Regions from separate parts of the Sporosarcina sp. NPDC096371 genome, predicted to be linked through region 3. Evidence: a T-box and tRNA genes for the amino acid it is inferred to sense, from the RefSeq annotation. Region 3 holds a T-box; the other regions hold tRNA genes.
What was found. The T-box of region 3 lies ahead of argS (arginine--tRNA ligase). A T-box ahead of a tRNA ligase gene usually reads a tRNA of that ligase, here a tRNA-Arg.
Positions count from the first base shown of each region.

Region 1: it encodes a tRNA-Arg, which carries the amino acid that the T-box ahead of argS (arginine--tRNA ligase) is inferred to sense. The anticodon was not compared.
Region 2: it encodes a tRNA-Arg, which carries the amino acid that the T-box ahead of argS (arginine--tRNA ligase) is inferred to sense. The anticodon was not compared.
Region 4: it encodes a tRNA-Arg, which carries the amino acid that the T-box ahead of argS (arginine--tRNA ligase) is inferred to sense. The anticodon was not compared.

Region 1 covers NZ_JBIWFE010000005.1:74,174-77,343, forward strand. Annotated here, with positions in the region: gene whiA (DNA-binding protein WhiA) at 1-219, shown strand, start outside; gene ACIQ0H_RS14285 (HPr family phosphocarrier protein) at 245-502, shown strand; partial or broken gene ACIQ0H_RS14290 (hypothetical protein) at 603-974, shown strand; gene clpP (ATP-dependent Clp endopeptidase proteolytic subunit ClpP) at 1,030-1,635, opposite strand; tRNA gene ACIQ0H_RS14300 (tRNA-Arg) at 1,824-1,895, shown strand; gene ACIQ0H_RS14305 (YmaF family protein) at 2,574-2,897, opposite strand.
Region 2 covers NZ_JBIWFE010000003.1:552,668-555,837, forward strand. Annotated here, with positions in the region: gene rph (ribonuclease PH) at 1-463, shown strand, start outside; gene ACIQ0H_RS11360 (XTP/dITP diphosphatase) at 463-1,077, shown strand; gene ACIQ0H_RS11365 (metallophosphoesterase) at 1,074-1,562, shown strand; tRNA gene ACIQ0H_RS11370 (tRNA-Arg) at 1,646-1,719, shown strand; gene ACIQ0H_RS11375 (hypothetical protein) at 2,498-2,740, shown strand; gene ACIQ0H_RS11380 (VanZ family protein) at 2,932-3,170, opposite strand, start outside.
Region 3 covers NZ_JBIWFE010000002.1:266,613-269,782, forward strand. Annotated here, with positions in the region: gene argS (arginine--tRNA ligase) at 1-1,144, opposite strand, end outside; T-box leader at 1,198-1,388, opposite strand; cobalamin riboswitch at 1,659-1,843, shown strand; gene ACIQ0H_RS07245 (ribonucleoside-diphosphate reductase subunit alpha) at 2,014-3,170, shown strand, end outside.
Region 4 covers NZ_JBIWFE010000005.1:122,984-126,153, reverse strand. Annotated here, with positions in the region: gene ACIQ0H_RS14490 (tRNA dihydrouridine synthase) at 205-1,182, shown strand; tRNA gene ACIQ0H_RS14485 (tRNA-Arg) at 1,642-1,715, opposite strand; gene ACIQ0H_RS14480 (RidA family protein) at 2,143-3,170, shown strand, end outside.

The sequences.
Region 1 (3,170 bases), on a different contig from region 3:
GAGAATATAAAGTTTATCGAAAGTACGATTGGGTTAGGTCAATTGCCAGACAGACTACAAGAAATCGCACGACTTCGAGTAGACAATCAGGATATTACGTTAAAAGAGCTCGGAGAATTGGTTTCTGGTGGAACGGTTAGTAAATCGGGCGTGAATCATCGCTTACGAAAAATAGAGGAAATTGCAGAAAATCTCCGTAACGGGGGCATTGGAAGCTGACAAATAGACAGGAGTTGGGGAATACATGGCAGAACGAACAGTGGAAGTGAAAATGAAAACAGGGTTGCAAGCAAGACAAGCGGCACTTTTTGTGCAAGAAGCAAACCGCTTTACAGCGGATATCTTCTTGAAAAAAGAAAACCGTCAAGTGAATGCGAAAAGTATCATGGGCATTATGAGTCTGGCAATTGCACGCGGCACATCGGTTACGCTCGTTGCAGATGGCATCGATGAAGATCAGGCACTGAGCACACTTTCAGGACTTGTTGAAAATGAAAATTAAATGAAAATCCCGGCCGTTTCTTATCGTCAATCGATAGTTGGAGACGGTTTTTTTTACTCGATTTTGAGGTAGTCCCCGTCGCGCAAAGACGAGTCCCCGTCGCGCAAAGACGAGTCCCCGTCGCGCAAAGACGAGTCCCCGTCGCGCAAAGACGAGTCCCCGTCGCGCAAAGACGAGTCCCTGTCGCGCAAAGGCGAGTCCCCGTCGCGCAAAGACGAGTCCCCGTCGCGCAAAGGCGAGTCCCCGTCGCGCAAAGACGAGTCCCTGTCGCGCAAAGGCGAGTCCTCGGGGCGCAAAGACGAGTCCCTGTCGCGCAAAGGCGAGTCCCCGTCGCGCAAAGACGAGTCCCTGTCGCGCAAAGGTGAGTCCTTGTCGCGCAAAGACGAGTCCCTGTCGCGCAAAGACGAGTCCCCGGCGTGCAAAGGCAAGTCCCTGTCGCGCAAAGACAAGTTACCCCCGCATAAATATGTAAACTCTCTCTCTACCATATAAAAAAACCGACCCAATAAGGTCGGTTTTCAAAATGATTATTTTGTTTCTTTCTCTTTCATATCACTGCGTGAGATAATATGGTCAATTAAACCGTATTCTTTCGCACGTTCTGCAGTCATGAAGTTATCACGGTCTGTATCTCTCGCAAGTACTTCGATTGGCTGACCCGTACGTTCTGCAAGAATACCATTTAGTTTCTCGCGTAAGAATAGAATACGCTTCGCTGCGATTTCTATTTCTGTTGCTTGACCTTGTGCACCGCCAAGTGGTTGGTGAATCATTACTTCTGCATTTGGAAGTGCAAAACGTTTGCCTTTCGTACCCGCTGCAAGAAGGAATGCGCCCATTGAAGCAGCCATCCCGATACAAATCGTCTGAACATCAGGTTTGATGAACTGCATTGTATCGTAGATTGCCATCCCAGCAGTAATGCTTCCGCCTGGACTATTGATGTAAATTGAAATGTCTTTTTCTGGATCTTCTGCTTCCAGGAAAAGAAGTTGTGCAACGATGGCATTTGACACATTGTCATCAATTCCACTACCAAGCATAATAATTCTGTCTTTCAATAGACGGGAATAAATATCGTAAGCCCGTTCTCCACGACTCGTTTGTTCAATTACTGTAGGTATTAGATTCATTCCATTTCCTCCTTCAAGGTGGATAGTCTTTTCAGTCTGCTGAAACATGGTTGCGCTTCAACTGTAATTTTATCATACATAGTATGGTCAACGAAGGTCAAATATAACGCTTTAAAATAACTATTGCATTTAGGCCGCTACATTAGTATAATAAGTCTTGTCGGCTACAAAAGCCGTTTTAATATCAGGTCCTCGTGGTGCAATGGATAGCACGCAAGCCTCCGAAGCTTGAAATGTGGGTTCGACTCCCGCCGAGGGCATATAGCTTAACGAAGCACCCGTCATTGTTCATTCAGTGGCGGGTGTTTTTGTATTCAAATCACCACGCAATAATACCACGAATGCAAAACGCACAGGTTACAGTCATCAGCGTAAATAATATACCAGGTGATCATGAACTGAAAAAACGAAATCAAATTAAATCTAGTGTTATTGAACGACATTCTAAGTATTGCCAATCAAGCCGAGTCGCAAACCATTCTATCGATTCAATCAGTCATTGACGAATTCTAACGGTTCAACATGGACAAACTCATTTTACGCAAAGGAAACAAAAACTGTCATCTGCTCGTTAGTTGGACATTAGAACGTGTCTATATTGAAAAAGTATGTACAGACACTTTTATTCGATAAGGTCAATTATCACTTATCATCACAATCGATGATCAAGGACTTGATGAAAATGGATAGATGAAAGAGATGACATAGCGCAAGGTTCCAAAATACTACAGATGGGGAATCCTGTTTTTTATAACTAAGTTACTTTTTAAACCATAAAAAATAGTCCCCCTCTGCAGTAGACGGCAGCGCTTTTTAACCGTGTCTACACAAGAGGGGGACTGATATTACTATTCATAAATTCGACTTTTTCACTTCACATCTAACTTAGTATCACATTTATTATGACTTGTAACATACTTATTCACGAAGTTTGCAATTCATACAAGTGGTTTGTCTATTAAAGTAGTGAATAAAAGTTCATGTACATGACCATCGTCAAATGTGGTGGTTCCGTTAATTAAATGGATATGCTTTCCATGCCCAACGTTAATAGCAGGTCCTGTTGTAATCCCAACTTCATGATGATGATCTAAAAAGTCGGTATTTACCAATATTGCATGAACATGACTGTTTCTCGTGGGTATAATTTCGCTTGTAACACCTGCGAAACGATGATTATGCCTATCATCATTTTCCTCTGCTAATTTAGTACTTGCAGTAAATTCATGTACATGTGTTTGGGTTTCTTGTTCAATCTGCACTTTTTGTTGGTCATTACTATCCTTATTCGGTTGTTCGTTTTGATCAAATTCTAACAAAGAAAAATACCTCCCTTATAATTGCTTACGTATCGAGACTATGATTTAAGAAGTTTACTTATGCACCTATGTAGAATTAGTGATGTTGTAAATTGGAAGTGAAAACGACGCCTTAATTCCTTGGTCCTCCTGTTGCGAATAGTTGTCTGACGCGTCCTTACATAAGTTATTTACTGGTTGTTGTTGGTTAATCAACATCTGTGAGAATGTATTATT
Region 2 (3,170 bases), on a different contig from region 3:
GCGCGCAGTCACTAATTTAGAGGCGCTTGGTGAGCGGACGATTTGGATTGACTGTGATGTGATTCAAGCAGACGGAGGAACGCGCACAGCATCGATTACAGGTGCATTTGTAGCGATGACGATGGCGGTTGCTAAATTGCATGCGGACAAAGGATTGGCAACTTTCCCGATTTCTGATAACCTGGCAGCCATTAGTGTCGGGAAGACAACTGAAGGTCAGCTTATTCTTGACTTGGATTATGTGGAAGATTCATCAGCAGCTGTTGATATGAATGTAGTGATGACGGGTGCAGGTGCATTTGTTGAGTTACAGGGGACAGGCGAGGAATCGACATTCACACGTGAGGAAATGAATGGCTTGGTTTCGCTTGGAGAACAAGGGATTCATCAATTATTTGCCGTGCAATCCGAGGCGCTTGGTGAGATTGCTGATTTGATTGGCATGAAAGAAGTGGCTAAATGATGAAGGAAGTATTAATCGCAACGAATAATCTGGGTAAAGCAAAAGATTTTGATACGCTATTCAAGCCGTTTGGCGTGCGGGTTTTGACGTTGAATGATTTGGACGAGCCAATTGATGTGGAAGAGACGGGTGTCACGTTTGAAGACAATGCAATCCTGAAAGCAGAGACGGTTGCTCGTCTGCTAAATAAGATTGTGATTGCGGATGATAGTGGGCTTGAAATCGATGCACTGGATGGCGCTCCAGGCGTTTATTCTGCGCGTTATGCAGGCCCGGAGAAGAACGATGGTGACAATATCGATAAAGTGCTAAAAGAGCTAGCAGCGGTGCCTACAGAAGGTCGTACGGCACGTTTCCGTTGCGTACTGGCTGTGGCTGGACCTGGCATTCAAACAGAGACATTTTCGGGCAGCTGTGAAGGTTTGATCCACACAGAGCGCAAGGGAACAAATGGCTTTGGCTATGATCCAATTTTTTATGTACCGGAGCAGGGGCGAATGATGGCTGAATTGTCACCTGAAGAGAAAAGTCTAATTTCGCATCGTGGGGCGGCACTGGCTCAGTTAAAAGTACAGTTACCGCAATTTATGGAGAGTGTAGGTGATCACAAGTGAAACTAGTTGTCATGAGTGATTCGCATGGGGATAAGGAGACGGTGAAAGCCGTTTCTGCTCTACCTGCGGATGCGATTTTTCATTGTGGAGATAGTGAGTTGTCATTCGATGATCCGGTTTTGCATACAATGTATAGAGTGCGTGGCAATTGCGATCGTGATGCGCGGTTTCCAACGTCCATCGTTGTCGATGTACAGGTGAAAAAGGTTTTAGCTGTTCACGGTCATGAACATGATGTACGTTCATCGTTGATGGGGCTATATTACAGTGCCAAAGAACTTGGCGCAGATATTGTGTTGTTTGGCCATTCACATCTATACGGTGCTGAAATGAAGGACGGGATATTGTTCTTGAATCCAGGGAGTACAATGCAGCCACGGGGTGGTAAAGAGGCAACATATGCAGTTGTGGATTGGGACGAAACTGTGCGTGTAACATTCAAGAATATGAGACATGAAACGGTAGATTCAATTAAAATAAAATAAGTTGTTAAATAGTGTTGACTTTCGTTTTAATACAGGATATACTAAGTCTTGTCCTTAAGAGTTATTTAATAACTCAAGCACATGTCTCAGTAGCTCAGCTGGATAGAGCAACGGCCTTCTAAGCCGTCGGTCGGGGGTTCGAATCCCTCCTGGGACGTATCTAGGTTCGGAATGATTAAGTTTGAACTAATTAAAATCGCCTCAAATCCTTTAGTATTAAGGGTTTGAGGCGATTTTACTTTTTGAGGAATACGTTAGAAAAAGGATAGAAAATGAAAAGTTTCTATCCTTTTTCTACACAAACAAAAGTGGTTTGAAGACGGTGCTTTCCGGTTCTGAATTGAACACCCTTTACATATTTTGAGACGTGATGACGATTAGCCATCCGAAATGAAACAACTTTAAGAACCATCATCAAAGTGACTGATAAAAGGTTAATATGCATTTGGTAGCACTCTTCTCTACTGGATGAGGGGTCAATTATATGCCGTTGCCGTAATAGTGGTCGAAATGTATAGTGTAGGTATCAGGAGATTCTGTGCAGAGGACCGGAAAGCAAAACTTGGAACAGTTAGCATAAACCATATTGACTTGCAGGATAGGATAACATTCCAATATGTGGGGACATTCAAAAACACAATTATTACCTGTTAGTTAGGAGGACTGGATTAGAGGGAAAGAAAATTTGCATGACACAAGGAGGTCTCATCAGCTCCACTTTAAGTGGTGAGAATCATTCAACCCCGTAATGGACAAGAAGGGTTCGATGGGAAGTCAGAGCAGTGAATAAACTTACCAGAAAAGCAAGTGCACTTGAAAGCTCTCCATGTACTAAACAGAAGCTTTTCATTATCCTGAATTTTTACAATTTGAAATAACGCCTGAAACCCTTGATATCATTGGTTTTAGGCGCTTTTATTTGTTTTACGGTTGGCATGGTAAGTAAGACTAACCTAAAAGAAGAAGTAATAACTTTTGACGGAACTGTTGATAAAGTAGTTATTTCCGAAGATGGGAAATCAGTTGCATTAACTGCGGATAGCAAAATGGCAACACAAAAAGCACATAAATTAACTGTTAACAAGAGTAAAGCTGGCGATAAGCAATCGGGGGCTTTTGGCGAACAAGAGGGGATTCAACTCTATTTCCTTCTTGAACTAACGGTGCAGTTTAGTTGAAGAAGAGATATTATAATATAGGCATTATTGGAAGGGGTATTGATATTGCCTATCATTCCAAGGTTTTATTGGGGATTATTTGTTATTAGACAAAGTTAAAACTTTTTTCATTGAATAACTGGAATTGAACAAAAAAACCGAATAGCTACACTTTTTAGTGTCCACTATTCGGGGGAAGTTTAGTTTTTTATTTACTGAATAGCTGATATTAAAACTTCAATCGGGTAGTCTGAATCATTAACACGGCTTGTAAATACATATACAGGCTGATAGTAACCTTTTGTATCATAAGTATAGGTTAGACGAACATTCGTTATCGTTAATGTATCACCTTTTTGTAAAGGTTCGTACGTACTAAACTCTCCGTTTAACAATACTTCATATGCTTGCTGTTGTGAAATTAATTGCTTTTTCGTAACCATTTCATTGT
Region 3 (3,170 bases):
CATCGTTCAGCACTTCTTCCAATAATACGATTTTCCCTTTGCGTGTGGACATCTTTTTTCCGTCCTTCAAGATGAGTCCGAAAGGGATATGCTCGATTGTATCTGCCCAGTCGTAGCCCAGTTTGCCGAGTACCTGCTTCACTTGTGTGAAGTGAAAGCTTTGTTCATTGCCAACGACGTACAGCGATTTCACGAAGTTATAGGTTGTTTTTCTGTCGATGGCGGCGCTCAAATCACGAGTCGCATACAATGTAGCGCCATCTGATTTTTTAATCAAACAAGGCGGCATATCCTCATCGAGCTCAACGACTAACGCACCATCCGACTCCACCAACAGTCCTTTGTTAGCTAACTCGTTGACGACGGGTTCCATTTTGTCATTATAATAAGCTTCGCCGTTATACGAATCGAAGGTGATTCCTAGCAAGTCATAAATGCGTTGAAACTCTTTCAGTGATGCTGATTTGAACCATTTCCATAATGCGAGTGCCTCGGTATCGCCGTCTTCAAGCGCTTTGAAAGCTGCTCTACCTTGCTCATTTAGCGAGTCATCTAGCTCTGCTTCTTCGTGGAAACGGATGTACAGCCCCAATAGTGTTTGTATCGGTGCTTGTTGAACTTCTTGCTCACTTCCCCATTTCCGATACGCTGTGAGTAACTTACCGAACTGCGTTCCCCAATCGCCGATATAATTAATCTTCACGGTATTAAAACCATTCTTTTCGAGTAATAAAGCAATCGAATTACCGATGACGGTAGAGCGTAGATGGCCCATAGAAAACGGCTTTGCAATATTAGGGGAGGACAAATCAATCGTGACAACTCCGCCATTGCCATCATTATTGGAACCATAAGATGTGGATTGTTTGTGAATGGTTTGCAGTAAAAAACGAGTGATTTCAGAACGATTAACAAATATATTCACATAACCACCCATAGCTTGCGCTTTTAAGATTAACGGATGATTGATGGCTTGAGCCAGTTCTTCAGCAATGACAACGGGGGATTTTCGTAATTCCTTTGCAAACGGGAAACAGGGTAGTGCCAAGTCACCTAAATGTGTATGAACGGGCCGTTCAAGCATACTTTCTTGTATCGGAATCGGACTAAATTGTTGTAGAACTTGCAAAATATCTTTTTTCATCGCCAACCACTCCTCGTTTATTTATTTGAACAAAAAAAGCCCTCGTCTCAAATTAATGAGACGAAAGCTTAGCCTCCGCGGTACCACTCAAATTGCCCATACAGGGCCACTTTCTCATAACGGCGAGTCACCGGCTTTACAAGCATCTCAGAAGTGCGGTTCACAACCATTCTTTACTAGGCTCCCATCGTCCCTAGTTTGCTGAAAAAGAAATGACTGTTACTCTCTTCGTCATAGATATTGTATTTGAATGTAGCAAAATTGGAATCAGGTGTCAATGAGGAATCTGTCTATTCTAAAAAATGCGTGGTAGCAAAATATTTTTTGACTGCGCGATATTGTTTATAACTTTGTAGATAGTTACGTACATGTTGATAATGACGGTCACAATGATAAGCGAAAAAAACTGTGGATATGTGGATAAGCCTTTGTTAATCGAACGTAAAAACTTTTCTCCTATTTACGTTATAACCACAACATGTTAGGGTAAAGAAAGTAAATGAGACACAACATATAGTATTGAACGATGAAATGGTACCGACACCGGTTTAAAAGGGAATCCGAAATAATGGAGCTGTCCCCGCAACTGTAAGCGCCGACGACCGCCGAATAAGCCACTGTGGAGAGCACACCATGGGAAGGGCAAGGCAGGAAGGACGAAGCGTGAGCCAGGAGACCTGCCTTTCATCGTCAAGCGACACTTTCTTCGGGGGTTGAGAGGTTGAAGCGAATGGGATGCTGTTTTTTTCGTGAGGCCCTATTCCGTTTCCAACAACGAACCCATGGGCGATAGCTCTACCGATAAGGTGGACCTGTCGCTTTTTTAATGAAAACTTATAGACAACATATTAGACAACATATAGAAGGAGATGGTCGTTTTGACTACTAAAATTGCGAAAACTGGAATTGATCGTATAGTGGATGAGTTACAGGGTGAATTTGGTGCGGGGAAAATAGAACCGCTCGTCATCGCAAGTGAACGCTGGTTACAGAAAAATCCGGAGGGCTCTCAGTCTGAATGGACGAAAGCGATGACGTTAGAATCACTAAGCAACTTGGACGAGTCAACAACGTACTGGACATTTGTTGCAGCACGTATCCATCTCCGTGACGTCTATGCGCGACAAGAACAACTACGTGGGGCAAAAGTCTATACAGATTTTGCGAACAACGTTGCCCGTCTTGTTGATCAAGGCTTGTACACATCTGTATTGACAGAAAAATATTCACACGAAGACCTTGTCCATCTTGGACAGTTAATGGAACCCGAACGGGACAAGCTATTTACATATATCGGATTAAAAACGTTGATGGACCGCTATGTAGCAGTCGATTTCAATAAACAATCGGTTGAACTTCCACAAGAGCGTTGGTTGATTATTGCGATGATGCTCATGCAAAATGAAACGGAAAATCGTCTTGGAAAAGTAGCGGAGTCATACTGGGCAATGAGCAACTTGTTTATGACCGTGGCGACGCCGACATTGTCGAATGCTGGGAAACCACATGGTCAATTGTCGAGCTGCTTTATCGACACAGTCGACGATTCTTTGCAAGGAATCTACGACAGCAACACGGATATCGCCAACTTGTCGAAATACGGTGGCGGCATCGGTGTTTACATGGGGAAAGTGCGCAGTCGTGGTGCTTCCATCAGAGGATTTAAAGGTGCATCAAGCGGAGTCCTTCCGTGGATTAAACAGTTGAATAACACGGCAGTCAGTGTTGATCAGCTTGGACAACGCCAAGGTGCAATCGCCGTATACTTGGATGTTTTCCATAAAGATATTTTCACTTTCCTTGATTTGAAACTGAATAATGGCGACGAGCGCTTACGTGCGCATGATATTTTCACAGGTGTATGTTTACCGGATATTTATATGGAACAAGTAGAAGCGCGCGGTGAATGGCACTTATTTGATCCACATGAAGTCCGTACGGTAATGGGTTATTCTCTTGAGGACTATTATGATGAAACAAAAGGCGGCGGTTCTTTCCGTGAGAAATATATGGAATGCGTCAACCA
Region 4 (3,170 bases), on a different contig from region 3:
CATGAAAAAACGGTCCTCAAGGGCCGTTTTTTTCATGTCAGGTGCCAGGTTATAAAACAATTCGGAACCTGGACCCTTCACTAGAGTCGCTCACATCATTAATTCAGTGCAACAACAGAAAAATAATGATAGTATATTATGATGAGCAAAAGACCTCGCAAAAGCTAACATCACCTTTAGATGTTGCAAAAGGAGAAGATAATAATGAGTAACGAACATAATTTTTGGCTTGATTTACCGAAGCCGTTTTTTATATTAGCACCGATGGAAGATGTCACTGATGTTGTGTTTCGTCACGTCATTAGTGAAGCTGGAAAACCCGACGTATTTTTCACGGAATTCACTAATACAGAAAGTTATTGCCATCCTAACGGAAGAGAGAGTGTCCGTGGGCGTTTAATGTTTACAGATGATGAGCAACCGATTGTCGCGCATATTTGGGGCAATAAACCCGCATACTTTGAACAGATGAGTATCGATATGAAAAAACTCGGGTTTAAAGGAATCGATTTAAACATGGGATGCCCCGTACAAAACGTTGCGGCAAACGGAAAAGGCGCTGGACTCATACAGCATCCTGAAGTGGCAGCAGAAATTATTCAAGCAGCAAAAGCCGGCGGATTACCAGTTAGTGTAAAAACAAGAATAGGCTACGTCAAGGTTGAAGAATGGCGCGATTGGTTAACGCATGTATTGAAACAAGACATCGCGAATCTGTCCATTCACCTTCGTACACGCAAAGAAATGAGCAAAGTAGATGCACACTGGGAATTGATCCCCGAAATCAAAAAATTAAGGGATGAAATTGCTCCAAATACGTTATTAACCATTAACGGCGATATCCCTGACCGCGCAACAGGTTTAAAATTAGTCGAACAATACGGCGTGGATGGTGTCATGATTGGCCGCGGCGTTTTCACCAATCCATTTGCTTTTGAAAAAGAACCGAAAGAGCATAGTGTAAAAGAGCATCTCAACTTATTACTTTTACAATTAGATCTTCACGATAAATATTCAACAGAAGACGAACCACGTCCATTCAAGCCACTTCTTCGCTTTTTCAAAATCTATATTCGTGGCTTTAAAGGCGCAGCCGAGCTACGCAATGAATTAATGAATACTAAAACAACGGATGAAGTCCGCCGTTTAGTACAACAGGTAGTAGATAACGATTTAGTTTGAGGCAGAACCATGTGTGCCTGCAAAAAAGACTTGTTTTAACAGCAAGTCTTTTTTTGTATGTATGGTTTTATTCTATATTTGCTGAATTTATGATTTCCATCTAATCTCCAGCGAAGGCGCCTTGCAGGGGTAGCCGAAGCGATAAGACAAAGGAGGGATGCAGTTCAATCCCTCCCCGATAATGGTTTTCTATCAGGCTTATCTCGAGATGCATCCCCCAAGCGCTAAGCGTTGTTAGTAAGGTTATTTATGTCAACATACATATTGAACTCTCGAATCGCTATAATGTCTGCGGTTATTAGATTCATTATCGTACAGAATCACATTTACCACCTTCCCGAAAGAAGTTAAATAACGAGTACTAGGTTCTCCGCAAAACAAAAACACCTGAAACATTGAATTAACAATGTTTCAGGTGTTTTTATTGAATCTAACTTAACTCCATTTTGTTACCTCTTATGTCCCAGGAGGGATTCGAACCCCCGACCGACGGCTTAGAAGGCCGTTGCTCTATCCAGCTGAGCTACTGAGACGTGCGTTTCAAACTTTTAGAAATCCGGTCAAATCATGTTCTTAGACCAAAATTACTCTACAAACTATGATAACACATTCAATACGTTCTTTAAAGGTTTTATTTAATATATATATTTTTTCTACCACCAACTACAATACCTCTTGTGACACTGAATAAGAGGATTTCAATAGTTTCGAGTACCAGATTCTAAAACAATCCAGAATTCAACGAGAACGTGACACCCTTCACTTTTTTGCAATTATCTGGTATTAAATTTTAGTGCGAGGGAAGAGAACTTTTAACGAAATTCGCTATGAAGTGCTTGAGGGAATATATGTATAAATATTCGTTAACCTGTCAAGTATGATATAATTAATTCGATATCTTGATATTGAACAGTATAATTATCATTATCAATTAAATAATTTATCTAAAAGGGGAATACTATCATTAGCGGCTATAACACAGTATCAGCAAGAAATACGGAAAATGCTCCAAACAATATCGGTCCCTATTCACAAACTGCAGCTTTCTCACATTACAATAATCTTTCAGCTCAATTACCTATCGAACCCAAAACCGGTAAATTGGTAGCTGGTGGTATAAAAGAGCAGGCTGAACAGTGCTTTAAAAATATCAAGGCAATTTTAGACAGCATCGATCATGTTATGAGCGATGTTGTTAGAATCACTGTATTCGTTAAGAATATCAAAGATATTGACGCTGTAGACGAAGTTTATAAAACATTCTTCCCAACCTATGTTCCTACACGGACGGTAGTAGCAGTTGCAGCTTTACCTATGGATGCTTTGGTGCAAATTGAAGCACTTGTTTCACACGGTGAAGGTACAAAGCCAAACGCACCACAAGCAGGCGACCTCATAAAGCTTACAAATAACACGGCAAATGCACCAACAAGTTGTCTATCTACACAAACTGTGGCTTTCTCTCATTACAATAATCTTTCAGCTCAATTACCTATCGATCCGAAAACTGGCAGATTGGTACCTGGCGGTGTAAAAGAGCAGGCTGGACAGTGCTTGAAAAATATCAAGGCAATTTTAGAAAGTATCGACGTTCCTTTTGACGATATTGTTAAAATTAATATCTTCCTTAAAAACTTCTCGGATATTGAAGCCGTAAACGAAGTTTATACAACATTTTTCCCAGACTCGGCTATCGCCAGGGCCGCAGCCTATGTCCCTGCACGCACAACAATTGCAGCTTCAGCTTTACCTATGGATGCTTTGGTACAAATTGAAGCAGTGGTGTCACACGGAGATGGTACACCCCCACAAGCTGTTGAAGACAGACATGGAATCGTTATATGGGCAAATAACACTGAAAATGCACCAAAAAGTGCTCTATCTACACAAACTGTAGCGTTCTCTCATTACAATCACCTTTCAGCTCAATTACCTTTGGATCCAAAAACGGGTGAAATGGTAGCTGGTGGTGTAAAAGAGCAGGCTGA